4 regions of the Peribacillus sp. Hz7 genome follow, and region 2 is predicted to be linked to each of the others. Evidence: predicted binding sites of a transcription regulator. Region 2 holds the regulator's gene; each other region holds the start of a gene.
The links. Region 2 encodes Rex, which represses fermentation and respiration genes when NADH is low (regulators of the CRP and FNR family bind a similar motif). Its sites were predicted from a motif close to TTGTGAAATATTTCACAA; they were not measured.
Positions count from the first base shown of each region.

Region 1: a site for Rex is predicted at 1,736-1,753, ahead of ACE199_RS21060 (formate/nitrite transporter family protein). Genes of this name have one in related genera too.
Region 3: a site for Rex is predicted at 1,195-1,212, ahead of ACE199_RS09815 (helical membrane plugin domain-containing protein). Genes of this name have one in related genera too.
Region 4: a site for Rex is predicted at 1,612-1,629, ahead of ACE199_RS18280 (polyhydroxyalkanoic acid synthase subunit PhaR). Genes of this name have one in related genera too.

Region 1 covers NZ_JBHHJV010000027.1:34,307-37,488, forward strand. The annotation lists gene ACE199_RS21050 (L,D-transpeptidase family protein) at 1-161, opposite strand, end outside; gene ACE199_RS21055 (YueI family protein) at 329-778, shown strand; gene ACE199_RS21060 (formate/nitrite transporter family protein) at 864-1,691, opposite strand; gene ACE199_RS21065 (branched-chain amino acid aminotransferase) at 2,086-3,162, shown strand.
Region 2 covers NZ_JBHHJV010000020.1:4,723-7,904, reverse strand. The annotation lists gene ACE199_RS19265 (CPBP family intramembrane glutamic endopeptidase) at 23-745, shown strand; gene ACE199_RS19260 (YdiK family protein) at 742-948, shown strand; gene ACE199_RS19255 (redox-sensing transcriptional repressor Rex) at 1,070-1,756, opposite strand; gene ACE199_RS19250 (ABC-F family ATP-binding cassette domain-containing protein) at 2,162-3,182, shown strand, end outside.
Region 3 covers NZ_JBHHJV010000005.1:190,692-193,873, forward strand. The annotation lists gene ACE199_RS09805 (glutathionylspermidine synthase family protein) at 1-208, shown strand, start outside; gene ACE199_RS09810 (DUF350 domain-containing protein) at 211-624, shown strand; gene ACE199_RS09815 (helical membrane plugin domain-containing protein) at 1,285-1,716, shown strand; gene ACE199_RS09820 (NAD(P)/FAD-dependent oxidoreductase) at 1,759-2,940, shown strand.
Region 4 covers NZ_JBHHJV010000017.1:53,373-56,554, reverse strand. The annotation lists gene phaC (class III poly(R)-hydroxyalkanoic acid synthase subunit PhaC) at 1-257, opposite strand, end outside; gene ACE199_RS18285 (3-oxoacyl-ACP reductase) at 310-1,053, opposite strand; gene ACE199_RS18280 (polyhydroxyalkanoic acid synthase subunit PhaR) at 1,119-1,586, opposite strand; gene phaQ (poly-beta-hydroxybutyrate-responsive repressor) at 1,763-2,191, shown strand; gene ACE199_RS18270 (hypothetical protein) at 2,273-2,803, shown strand; gene fabG (3-oxoacyl-ACP reductase FabG) at 2,894-3,182, shown strand, end outside.

The sequences.
Region 1 (3,182 bases), on a different contig from region 2:
GCAACGAGAAAAATTTTGGTGAGTTTATTATTCTCATAGTAGGCTAATTGATTAGTAGTTTTATTAATGATAATCAATTGCTTTGAAGCGGCACCGGCAGGCGGACTGTAAAAAACAAAACAAGAAACGAAAAATAATAGCACTACGAGTAATTTCTTCATATCTCTTTCCCATCCTTCTAAATTGGCGAATCCTTTTATTTTATGCATCGTAAAGAATCTGGATGACAAATAGAAGCTAAAATAGGTATAAAAGCAGGATATGTTTTTAGGAAACACACTTTATGGATGATTTCATACATTGAAGTAAACAATGGGGGGTGGAGAATATGGCAAAAGCTAATATTGAGGATTATTTAGAGCAGGGGATGTATGGAAAGAAGGAAATTAATCCAGCAGAAAGACGAAAATATCTTAGTTCATTACGAGAGCGCGTTATTGTGGTGCTTACTCAAGCACAAGTGCTAGAAAAAGAAGTATACACAGAACTTCTTCCATTATTCAAACAACATCCGAAAGCGTGCGTATTTTTAAATGGTCATATGAATTATACTCATCTTATTAAATATGTGAAATTGGCAACGACTCACAATATTCGCTATAAAATTGTGTTAAATAAAGATCATAACTCTGACCTGGGGTTAGTTTTTGCAGAAGAGTTCGCCATTGATCGAGATAATATTTATATAGAAAAAAAACAGAAAAGTGTAAACATAAAGCCGGTGAAAAGGAGTTTTTGGAAACGGCTTATCCGTTTTTGCAGAAGAATAGTAAAATAAGTTGTATGTGTACATATCATCATACAAGTGAATGCCAAACCAAAGCCTCTATCGTTATGATAGAGGCTTTGGTTTTAATATAAGCTTAAGATGTTTTTTTTAAGTAAGGGACATCTTCTCTTTCTTTTTCTTCTGTTTTCTTCTTATTAGAATGGATATAAGCTCCGAAGAATAAACCGGCTACTAAAATGCCGCCTCCAACTGCGTTTCCTAAAAATACCGGTACGAAATTACTGAAGTAGTCCGTCCACGTTAAGGCTCCTGCAAAAATTGCAGCTGGAATGATAAACATATTGGCCACAACGTGTTGAAAACCGATAGCTACGAATGCGACAATTGGGAAAATCATACCCATAATTTTTCCAGCAGTATCTTCTGCACTATAAGTAATCCACACCCCTAATCCAACAAGCCAGTTACAACCAACGGCTGAGATAAAAGCCATCCAAAAACTATCTTCCACCTTAGCTGTTGCTGTATAAATCGTTTTTTCTAAGTAGACGCCTGATCCTGTTAATCCAAGTAGATGTCCGAAAAAATAGGCAACAAAAACAGCACCAATAAAGTTGGTGATGGTAATTAATGTCCAGTTGATTGTCAGTTGTTTAACTGTAACTTTCTTAGCGAGTGCGGCCATTGGAACAGCCATCATATTTCCCGTTAATAATTCACCACCAGCGATGATTGTAAGAATTAAGCCTAGCGGGAAGACTGCGCCTCCGATTAAAGCATTCAGTGTACCCCATTCATGCGGTAAATCAGCAACGACGCGAATATGGAATAAGTATCCTAATGAAATGTAAGCGCCACCTAAAAAACCTAAAATGAGAATGCTTAAAAGTGGCATTGAAACTTTCTTTACCCCTGTTTTTACGGCGATATTCGCCATTTCTTGTGGATTATTGTAACCCATCTTGTACCCCCTTGTTGTTCTTTCAAATTCAATCATTTGTAAATTTGTGAAACAAATCCCTATTGATATAGTACAATCAACTTCACCCAAATTATTATGCCATCTGTGTTACTAAAAAGCTATTATAAAATGATGTTACAGGTGATTTTTTTAAAAAAAACTATAGTTATTCCATGTGTTATATAACAATAAACCTGTACTACTATAACTAAATGTATATTATATAACAAGTGAATTTTCTTATATTTTCTCAGTCTATTTATAAATTGAAAATAAAAATTTTCCGAAAATTTTGTGATATAAGGGTTGAACTTTACTTCATGGAAGGAGTAAAATAATTAATACAGATTTTAATTAAAAGTCTAGTAAATTAAATCAACAAGGGGTCTTGGTAATGAAGGAACAAGAATTGGCAATCACGCTTAGCACAACAAAAAAGGAAAAGCCGCAAGCGGATCAACTTCAATTTGGTAAAAATTTTACTGATCATATGTTTATTATGGATTATATGCAAGGACAAGGATGGCATGATCCAAGAATCGTTCCTTATCAACCGCTCACATTAGAGCCATCGGCAATGATTTTTCACTATGGACAATCTGTTTTCGAAGGATTAAAAGCTTATTTGACAGAAGAGGAAGAAGTTCTTTTATTCCGTCCAGAAAAGAACTTTGAACGCTTAAATAGATCAAACGAACGTTTATGTATTCCAGAGATAGATGTAGAGTTCGCTTTAAAAGCATTAAAAGAGTTAATTCGTGTCGATCGTGATTGGATTCCACAAGAAGAAGGTACATCTTTATATATCCGTCCATTTATTATTGCAACAGAACCATACTTAGGTGTATCACCATCGGATCGTTATCAATTTATTATTATTATGTCACCAGTAGGTTCTTATTATAAAGAAGGAATTAAACCAGTTAAAATCGCGGTGGAAACAGACTTTGCCCGTACTGTTAGAGGTGGAACAGGTGAAGCTAAAACAGGCGGTAACTACGCTTCTAGCTTAAAAGCACAGGAAATATCTGAAAAGTCAGGGTACTCACAAGTTCTTTGGTTAGACGGTGTAGAGAAGAAATATGTTGAAGAAGTAGGTAGTATGAACGTATTCTTCAAAATCAACGGTGAAGTTGTTACACCGGCTCTTAATGGCAGCATTCTTCAAGGGATTACTCGTGCTTCAATTATTGAATTATTGCAATATTGGAATGTTCCAGTAACAGAGCGTCGTATTTCGATGCAAGAAGTTTACGATGCGTATAAAGCAGGTCAATTAGAAGAAGCGTTTGGAACAGGAACAGCTGCTGTTATTTCTCCAATTGGTGAATTTTATTGGAAAGAGGAACAAATGGTCATCAACAACGGTGAAACAGGCGAATTATCCCAAAAATTATATGATACATTAACAGGAATCCAAAACGGTAAAGTAGCAGATCCGTTAAATTGGATTACAAAATTAGAAGATTAAATTACACAATCACACTAATA
Region 2 (3,182 bases):
TTCACTTAAAGGAGAATTATTTTTGAGAAAAGAATACTGGTATGTCATTATTACGTATCTTGCCATGCAGCTCTCTGGATTTATTGGACTGCCGCTCTTTATGTTCATTGGAAAAACGTTAGGAGTACCTAGTGGAGAATTGAGATTAACAGCTTTTGCTTACTGGTCCATTTTTAGTTTTTTATTAGCTCTTCTGCTTACTCTCTTTTTCATGCGACATGATATGAAAGAATCAGCACTCACTCGCGATAAAGCGTCCATCTCCCTTTCTACCTTTTGGGCAATATGTGGAGTCTTTCTCGCTTTCTTTGCACAAAGTATCGCGATTACAATTGAACAGTGGATTGGCATTCAAACTCAATCAGCGAATACGCAAGAAATTTTATCTGTCATTGATAAGATTCCATTAATGATAGTAGTGAGTTCTATTATTGGTCCCATATTAGAAGAAATTATTTTCCGAAAAGTTATTTTCGGTTCCTTATATAAGCGATTTAATTTCTTTATTGCAGCTTTGATTAGCTCCATCATTTTTGGTTTAGCACATATGGAACTAGAGCATTTGTTATTATATTCGGCAATGGGCTTTACCTTCGCTTTCCTTTATGTACAGACGAAACGAATTCTAGTCCCAATTATTGCTCATGTATCTATGAATACATTCGTTGTCATTTTGCAAATGTATTATGAAGACATCCAAAATTTCATGCAAAATATGCAAGCTTTCATCGGAGGATTTTTATGAGACATCAATCACCTTTAAAACTAAGCATTATTTATATATGTTTAGGTATCGTATTCACTGCTTTCGCCATCCAAACTGTCACATCATCAGGTTGGGGATTCTTTGCTTATTTCCTTATCTTTATTGCTACATTGGACTTCGGCTCCGGTATCCGAATGCTTTTACTACATGTAAAAATAAAATCGATTCAAAAGAAGAAATAAGCAGCTGTCATCAGCTGCTTATTTCTTTGGCTATGTTAGACACTGTTCATCTTCAACTCATGTACACGGTTTCATATGCATGAACCAAAAATCGTTTCATTAGCCTTAAGAATATATTTATTTATTTATTTATTGGTATTCCATCCTCTATATCAGCGGTTTCTTCTTCTAATACTGGATAATGTTTCAGGAAGTAAATCAATGACTGTAATTCAACAGCCAAGTCGATATGATGAATTCTAATAGAAGAAGGTACATTTAATCGTGCTGGGGTAAAGTTTAAAATTCCTTTTACTTGAGCAGCAATTAAACGATCTGTAACGGGCTGAGCCACATGCGCTGGAATGGTTAAGATTGCAGCTGTAACATGCTCTCCTTGTAGACGGCTCTCAATTTCATCCATATGATAAATCGGAACATTGGCTATATTCGTACCGACTTTTCTTTCATCCACATCAAAAGCCATACTAATTTTTGTATTATTATTTTTCAAGAAATTATAATTTAAAAAAGCAGTACCTAGATTCCCTACACCAATTAACGCTACTTTCGTCACTTCATCTTGATCCAATGTTTTTCTAAAAAATGATAATAAATAATTAACATTATATCCATATCCTTTTTTTCCAAGTGCGCCAAAGTACGAAAAGTCACGACGTATCGTTGCTGAATCTACCTTAACAGCTTCACTCAACTCTGCTGAAGAAACCCTTTGTTTCCCAGAGGAATGTAGGTTTTGTAAAAATCGATAATACAAGGGTAGTCTTTTGGCCGTAGCCTGCGGTATTTTTAATTGTCCTTGATTCATTATTCTCCCTCGCTTTCACACGCGCTTTTCAATCTATTCTTCTGCCTATATTCCATAGAAGCATGATATGCATTCAAAATATCACTGATAACGCTTCCATTCCCAACTTGCTCGTTCTTCTAAAAACAATGGGGACTCTGTCATCTTACTCTTAATAAACTGCACTATGTTCGAAAGTGTACAATCTTACGTTATAATATCCCTATTATAAATCATACACCATTATTCCACATAATGTAACATCTTGTTTTGAAACGAAATAACCATTCTATTGCCGATAAGTTCAATGATACGGTACACTAAGAAGAAAAGCTTAAACGTCTAGAGTCAAAAAACAGTATATCTGAAAACTGATAGACGTTCTATAACAATTTGTTCGGGATAATGCTACCTGAGGTGAAATTCATGATTTTATTACAAGTTAATCAAGTATCTAAATATTACGGAGCGGAACTCATTCTATCGAATATGAAGCTCGAAGTTCAACATAAAGACCGGATTGCTCTAGTAGGTCGTAACGGTGCTGGGAAATCTACACTATTAAAAATTATTGCTGGACAGTTGTCTTATGATGGTGGAGAAATTATTCAACCAAAAGGGGTCACAATCGGCTATATGGCCCAAGATACAGGCCTTGAATCAGAACTATCCATCTGGGATGAAATGTTAACCGTATTTAACCATCTCATTTCACAAGAGCAAACCTTACGCCAATTAGAAGAAAAGATGGCAAATCCAGATATTTTCTCTAATGAAGCCGTTTATCAAAAAGTACTGAGTGAATATGATGCCCTGCAAGTTCAATTTAAAGAGTCCGGCGGCTATCAATATGAAGCAGATATTCGCTCTGTTTTGCACGGGCTTCAATTTGGCAGCTTTGACCCTTCTACACCTATCTCCACCTTAAGCGGGGGTCAAAAGACAAGACTGGCCCTTGGTAAATTACTTTTAACAAAACCAGATATTTTAATCCTGGATGAACCGACAAACCATCTAGATATTGAAACACTTTCTTGGCTTGAACAATATTTACAAGGCTATCAAGGTGCTGTACTCATTGTTTCTCATGACCGATACTTCCTTGATAAAGTTGTTAATCAAGTATATGAAATCTCACGACACTCAATGAAAAAATATCACGGCAATTACAGCTCTTATTTAATCAGAAAAGCGGAAGATTTCGAACGAGATATGAAGCAATTTGAAAAGCAGCAAGAAGAAATTGAAAAGCTGCGTGATTTTGTCCAACGAAATATTACACGAGCTTCTACCACCAAACGAGCACAAAGCAGACGAAAACAGCTTGAGAAAATGGAGATTTTAGATAGACCCCAAGGCGATCAAAAATCCGCTTCTTTCTCTTTTCAAATTGAGAAGCAAAGTGGAAATGAAGTGCTGCAGCTAAACGAGCTGGCAATTGGCTATC
Region 3 (3,182 bases), on a different contig from region 2:
AGATTCAGTGCCGGTTTATCAACAGTTTATCGAGCTTCCTAAAACAGTTGTGCAAACAGAACAAGGAGAGAAGCAAGTACACTATATGTACGGTTGCTTCTATATAAATGGTCAGGCCAGTTCTATTGGCATTCGTGCTGGGAGACAGATTACAGATAATGAATCATATTTCTTGCCAATCGGCTTAGATACAGAGGAGGAAAAATAGAGATGGATTTTATATCTTCGGATAGCTTTTTAAATTTTTTAGCTTATGTGGGGACAGGATTTGTTTTAATTGTACTTGGATTAATCGCATTTGCGCTGACGACGAAGTTTTCAGAATGGCAATTAATTAAAGAAGGGAATCTTGCGGTTGCTTTAAAGCTATGGGGAAAAGTCATTGGTTTAGGGATTACGCTATATACAGTGTGGGGAAGCAGCGTGAATTTAGTGGATGCTTTTTTATGGGGTTTAATTGGAATCGTGACACAAGTGGTAGCTTATTTAGTCATTGAATATATTTTAACACCGAAAACAAATCTAGCGAAAAAGGTAGAGGAAGGAAACACAGCTGTCGGTTTTAGCTTATTTGCAGTCGGTATTACAGTTGGTCTAATTGTAGCAGGAAGCTTGACATATTAATGGAAGAAGTAAAGGACGGCTCAGAAGGAAAATGAGTCGTCTTTTCTTACGTTTATCACGTCTAGAGTTATTAAGGCTAGAATATGAATATTGTTGAGTAAAAAATTAACAACCTTATTTAACAGATTCATTTTAAAGCACATGGTTACATCATGTATGAATTATGTTATACTGTCATTGTCTGGATTCGTTTTAATTGCTGGCATAGTTTGTGATGTTATTCACATGTTGTTTAATATAGGAATAACGACCAAGTAGCCACATATTGAGTAGGTATTTGTCGCATACTTATTTTAAAAGAAAGTCGTGCATTTTAATGCGTCGCATTCTGTGTTAAGATAGGTATTGTCGTGAATCGCACGTTGGATTTTTTTCTATGAAAAAAATCTTAGCTAATAAACGCAGCTCTTGTTTATGGAGGTTTATTAGCGGATGTTTTTAATTTTGTTAATCCAGTTAAAGGAATTTTTTATATCTACTTTTAAGGTTTTCAATGATTATATAGCAGGATATAATTAGAAGAGTCACTGGTATTGGTACGTTTAAAAACATTTAAAAGGTTTTATTTTTTTGTGTAAAGTTTTACAAAGTTTCCTAAACTTATATGAGTTAAGAAAATGCAAAATTAAGCAATATGCTTATTGTAAAGGAGAATTGGATATGTCAGAAACAAGCACTCAACAAAAGTCTGAAGCATTGACAGCGAGCCAAGAACAACTGGATGTACTAGATCAGCTATTAAAACCTGAGGTACAAGAATCACTGACTACTTTAGTAGAACAATTACCGAAATTGACTGAATTAGTAAACATTTTAACGAAGTCTTACGATCTTGCTCAAGCGGTTGCCACGGATGAAGTATTAAAAAGCGATACGGTTAGTGCAATTACAGAAATCGTAGAACCAGTTACACACTCTGTAAAAGGTCTTGCTGCGACTGCTATTGAAGCAAAAGATCGTGCAGATGCAAATCAGGACGTAATCGGTTTATTCGGTATTTTAAAAATGCTTAAAGATCCACAAGCACAAAAGTTGTTCCGTTTTGCAAACGCTTTTCTTCAAATTACAGCAGAAAAAAATAGCCAAAAATAATAGTTTGTTTCACATTTAATTCGTAAGGACGGAGGATTAACTATGTCAAAACATATCGTCATCTTAGGTGCAGGTTATGGCGGAGTACTTTCTGCTTTAACTGTTCGTAAATATTTAAACAAGGATGAAGCTCAAGTTACAGTGGTGAATCAATTCCCAACTCACCAAATCATCACAGAATTACATCGTCTTGCAGGTGGAACTATTAAAGAACAAGCTGTTGCTGTGCCTTTAGAAAAGCTTTTCAAAGGAAAAGATATTAACCTTAAAATTTCTAAAGTTGAATCGTTCAACGCAGACAAAAAAGAAGTAAAACTTGCTGATGGTTCTATCTTAACTTACGATGCTCTTGTTGTTGGTTTAGGAAGTCAAACTGGATTCTTCGGTATCCCAGGACTTGAAGAAAACAGCCTAGTATTAAAATCTGTAGCAGATGCTAACAAAATTTACAACCATATCGAAGGTCGCATTCGTGAATATGCGAAAACGAAAAATGAAGCGGATGCAACTATCGTAATCGGCGGTGGCGGATTAACAGGTGTTGAATTAGTTGGTGAAATCGTTGATAACTTCCCGAAAATTGCGAAACAATATGGCGTAGACTTCAGCGAGTTGAAAATCAAGCTTGTAGAAGCTGGTCCTAAGATTCTTCCAGTTCTACCTGATAACTTAATCGAACGCGCAACGGCAAGCTTAGAAGCACGTGGTGTTGAATTCTTAACAGGTCTTCCTGTAACAGGTGTTAAAGGAAATGAGATTTCATTAAAAGACGGTCAAACAATCGTTGCTAACACGCTTGTTTGGACAGGTGGCGTAGCTGCACTTCCAATCGTTGGTGAGTCAGGTCTTGAAGTGGATCGTGGAAGAGCAACCGTTAATGAATTCCTTCAATCTAAATCACATAACGACGTATTTGTTGTTGGTGACAGCGCTGTTGCTTTCCCAGAAGAGGGCGGTCGTCCGTACGCACCAACTGCACAAAACGCTTGGCAAATGGGTGAACTTGTTGGATTCAACTTGTTTGCATACTTCGAAGGCCAAAAAATGGATAAGTTTAATCCTGTAAACTCAGGTACACTTGCAAGTCTTGGACGCAAAGATGGTGTTGCGACAATCGGAGCTAACAACACTCCACTTAAGGGTCTTCCAGCAACATTGATGAAAGAAGCAAGTAACATTCGTTACATGTCTCACATTAAAGCGTTGTATACTTACGTCTATTAATTTGGAGATATGTTAAGATAATCACAATCCCTATTTCGATTTTTTGGAATAGGGATTTTTATTGTTCATAAGTTTTATAAAAAAATCCAGCTATATTGCGATTTAGGTTCATATAATAATGATGAATAAAGGGTACACCTATATATTTGCTAACATTCTATTTTTCTCGTTGTTTTTCGTCAATTTCTTGATAATTATTTACTTTGCCATTGCTAAAAACATCAATACTGGTAAAATCAGAG
Region 4 (3,182 bases), on a different contig from region 2:
TATGGCTTATTGATTAATGCATAAACGAGTAGAAGTGGAACAGCATGCTTTCGAGGCTGTTCAGATGTGTAGCGATATAGCTTCGCTTTATTTCTAGTCCAAATCACTTCTTTCGGTGACTGGCCTACTTCTGGCTCGGGTTCTTTTACCAATACGTTCGTTGCTTTCGTAAAGCGTTCATATTGACCTTTAACATCCTCAGGTACTAAAGTTAAATTCGCGAATTCTGTCCATTCTTTTAAACTAGTATTGCTCATTTTTCCACACCTTTCGTTGTAGTATGAAGAGTTTTATAGCATGTTCAAACAATTACATATAAAGTCCACCGTTAATATTTAACTGTTGACCTGTAATATATCCACCGTCTTTACATAAGAAAACAACTCCGCGTGCAATTTCTTCCGGTTGTCCAAAACGACGTGCTGGAATTTTAGCGACAATGTTTTCACGAATATTTTCTGGAATTTCTTGAACCATCTCTGTGTCGATAAATCCAGGGCAGATAGAGTTTACTGTTACACTGCTTCTTGCAAGTTCTAAAGCAAGAGATTTGGTATACCCAATAATTCCAGCTTTTGCTGCAGCATAGTTTGTTTGTCCAAAGCCTCCAGCTTGTCCAATAATGGAAGAAATGTTAATGATTCTTCCTGCATCTGATTCTAAAAGATATGGAAGAGCGATAGAAGAAGTATTGTAAACGCTGTTTAAGTTAACATCAATAACAGTTCTCCAATCTTCCTCACTTAGCTTCTTAAATGTGCTATCTCTTGTAATTCCAGCGTTATTGATAAGAATATCTAATCTACCAAAGTGATTAATAGTTTCTTTTATTAAATTCTCTGATTCTTCTGAATTCGAAACATCTGCTTGAACCGCATAGGCTTCTCCGCCAATCTTTTTAATGCTTTCGATGACTTGCTCAGCTGATCCCGCACTGCGGTTATAGTTAATAACAACTTTTGCTCCGTTTTTTGCTAATTCCATTGCGATTGCTGCACCAATTCCTCGGCTACCGCCTGTAACGATAGCTACTTTGTTAGTTAACTCTGTCATTTTGTAAGTCTCCTTTTAGTTACTATGTACATAAAGATAGTAAACGATCTTTATAGATTACTTAGTTATCCTTGCTGTACCTTAGTTGTTTCTTTGCTGGCTACTTTATTATTAGTAGTAGTAGTAGTAGTAGTAGTTTCTTTTGTTAATAAATTGATAATTTCATTAAGTTTAGTGTCTAGGGTTTTAATTTTATTTTTTACATCTGTCATTTCTCGCTTTAATTCTACCTGGCTCACTAAATTAGAGGCAGTTTCTTCAACTAAATCTTCTAAATCATCAACTTTTGAATCCACGTTGATGATTAGGGCTGAGATATTTGACAGATCAGTGCGAGTTGGAATATTAACTTGCTCGAAATACTGTTCTGTTGTTTCATTTAGCATCTTCTTATATAGAAGATTCATCTCAAGGACTTGCCCCATTACCTTAGAAGTTGATTCGTCTTTCAGATTTTCATCAATAATGGTACTGCTTTGATTAAAAAGGTCTTTCCACAATTCAAATGGGTTTAAGTTTTTTTGCTGATTCATATGCCCTCTCCCGTCCATGAGTTTTGTTTGAAATATATTACAATTTTATAATACCAACTAAACCAGAATAAGGAAAGGTAATTTTTTAAATATTTACCAAAACTAATTGACATTTGGAACACATAGGTGTAAATTACACATAGAGACTATTTAACATATTGAGTGGGTGATACAAGATGACAACAGATAAGAAAAATACTTCTATAGATTCGACAGCCAAAGATGAGAGTATGATGAACAATATGCCCAAAAATTTAATGATACCTGTTCTTCTGTTAAGTCTTCGAGGTTGGAATTTACATGGTTACAAATTAATTCAAGAGTTAAGCCGATTTGGATTTACATCTGTAGATCAAGGAAATGTGTATCGAACATTAAGAAAGCTAGAAAAAGAGAACATGGTGAAATCTGAATGGGATATGTCAACAGGGGGTCCAGCTAAGCGAATTTATTCATTAACAGAGGCTGGTGAGGCGTATTTGCAAACTTGCACTGATTCGCTTACGCAATACCAATCCATATTAAATCGCTTTTTTACTATCTATATGGATATGTTCCTCCCTACATCTTTATCACAACGCGATGATGATAAAGAGGAGAATTAATGTTTGTTGTATTTACTTATAAAGTGAATTTGCAGTATTTCTGCAATCACAATAAATTTCTACTTTTAGGAGGTTTTTATCATGGCAGTAAACAAAAAAGATCAAAATAATAAGGATGTTCGTAATTTAGGTGATTCTTTGCTGGACAGCTGGACAAATAGTTTGAATACAATTCATGCTTCGCAAAAAGAGGTGGAGAATGTGTCAATTCAAGCAATCGGATATCAAAGAGAGGTGTGGGAGAAATTGACGGAAGATTTAACAAGAATTGAACAAGAACAAAAGAAATTAGTTGAGGAACTTCGTGTAGTAGGAAAGAAAAATATTCAAACGCTTTACGGTGAAGAAGCAGGGGAGACTTTTGATAAATGGAATGAGCACTTTGATGAGGTGAGCCTTCGTGTTCAGCAATTTACAGTAACTCCTTTGAAAGAAACTTTTAACCTTTTAAATCAATCCCAGGATCAATTACAAGATTCTATTAAAAAAGGAATCACTCAACAACAAAGCCTTCGTGAAAATTTCTTAAACCAAATGAAATCAGCTCAAAAAGGGTTTGTTGATTTAGTGGAATCTAATACAAAACTAGCGTTGAGTCTTTATAAAATTTAAGTAACGTGCCAATGGAATAATCAAACAAGTAGAGTGGGAGGATTTAGTGTCCTCCCACTTTATAAAGATTAAGAAAAGAGGTGCAAGGCTGTGAAGTTAGCGGGGAAAGTGGCCATCATTACAGGTGGTGCGAAAGGGATTGGAAAAGTAACAGCCAAAAGATTTCTTGAAGAAGGTGCTAAAGTAGTAATCTGTGATTATGACCAGGCGGCTGGTCAAGCTGCATTAGCCGACCTTGGAAGTAATGACGTAAGCTTCTTTCAAGTCGATGTAACGAATACTGCACAAGTAGAAACGATGGTTCAATCAACAATTGATACATATGGCAGAATAGATATTTTGATTAATAACGCAGGGATTACAAATGATGGATTTCTTG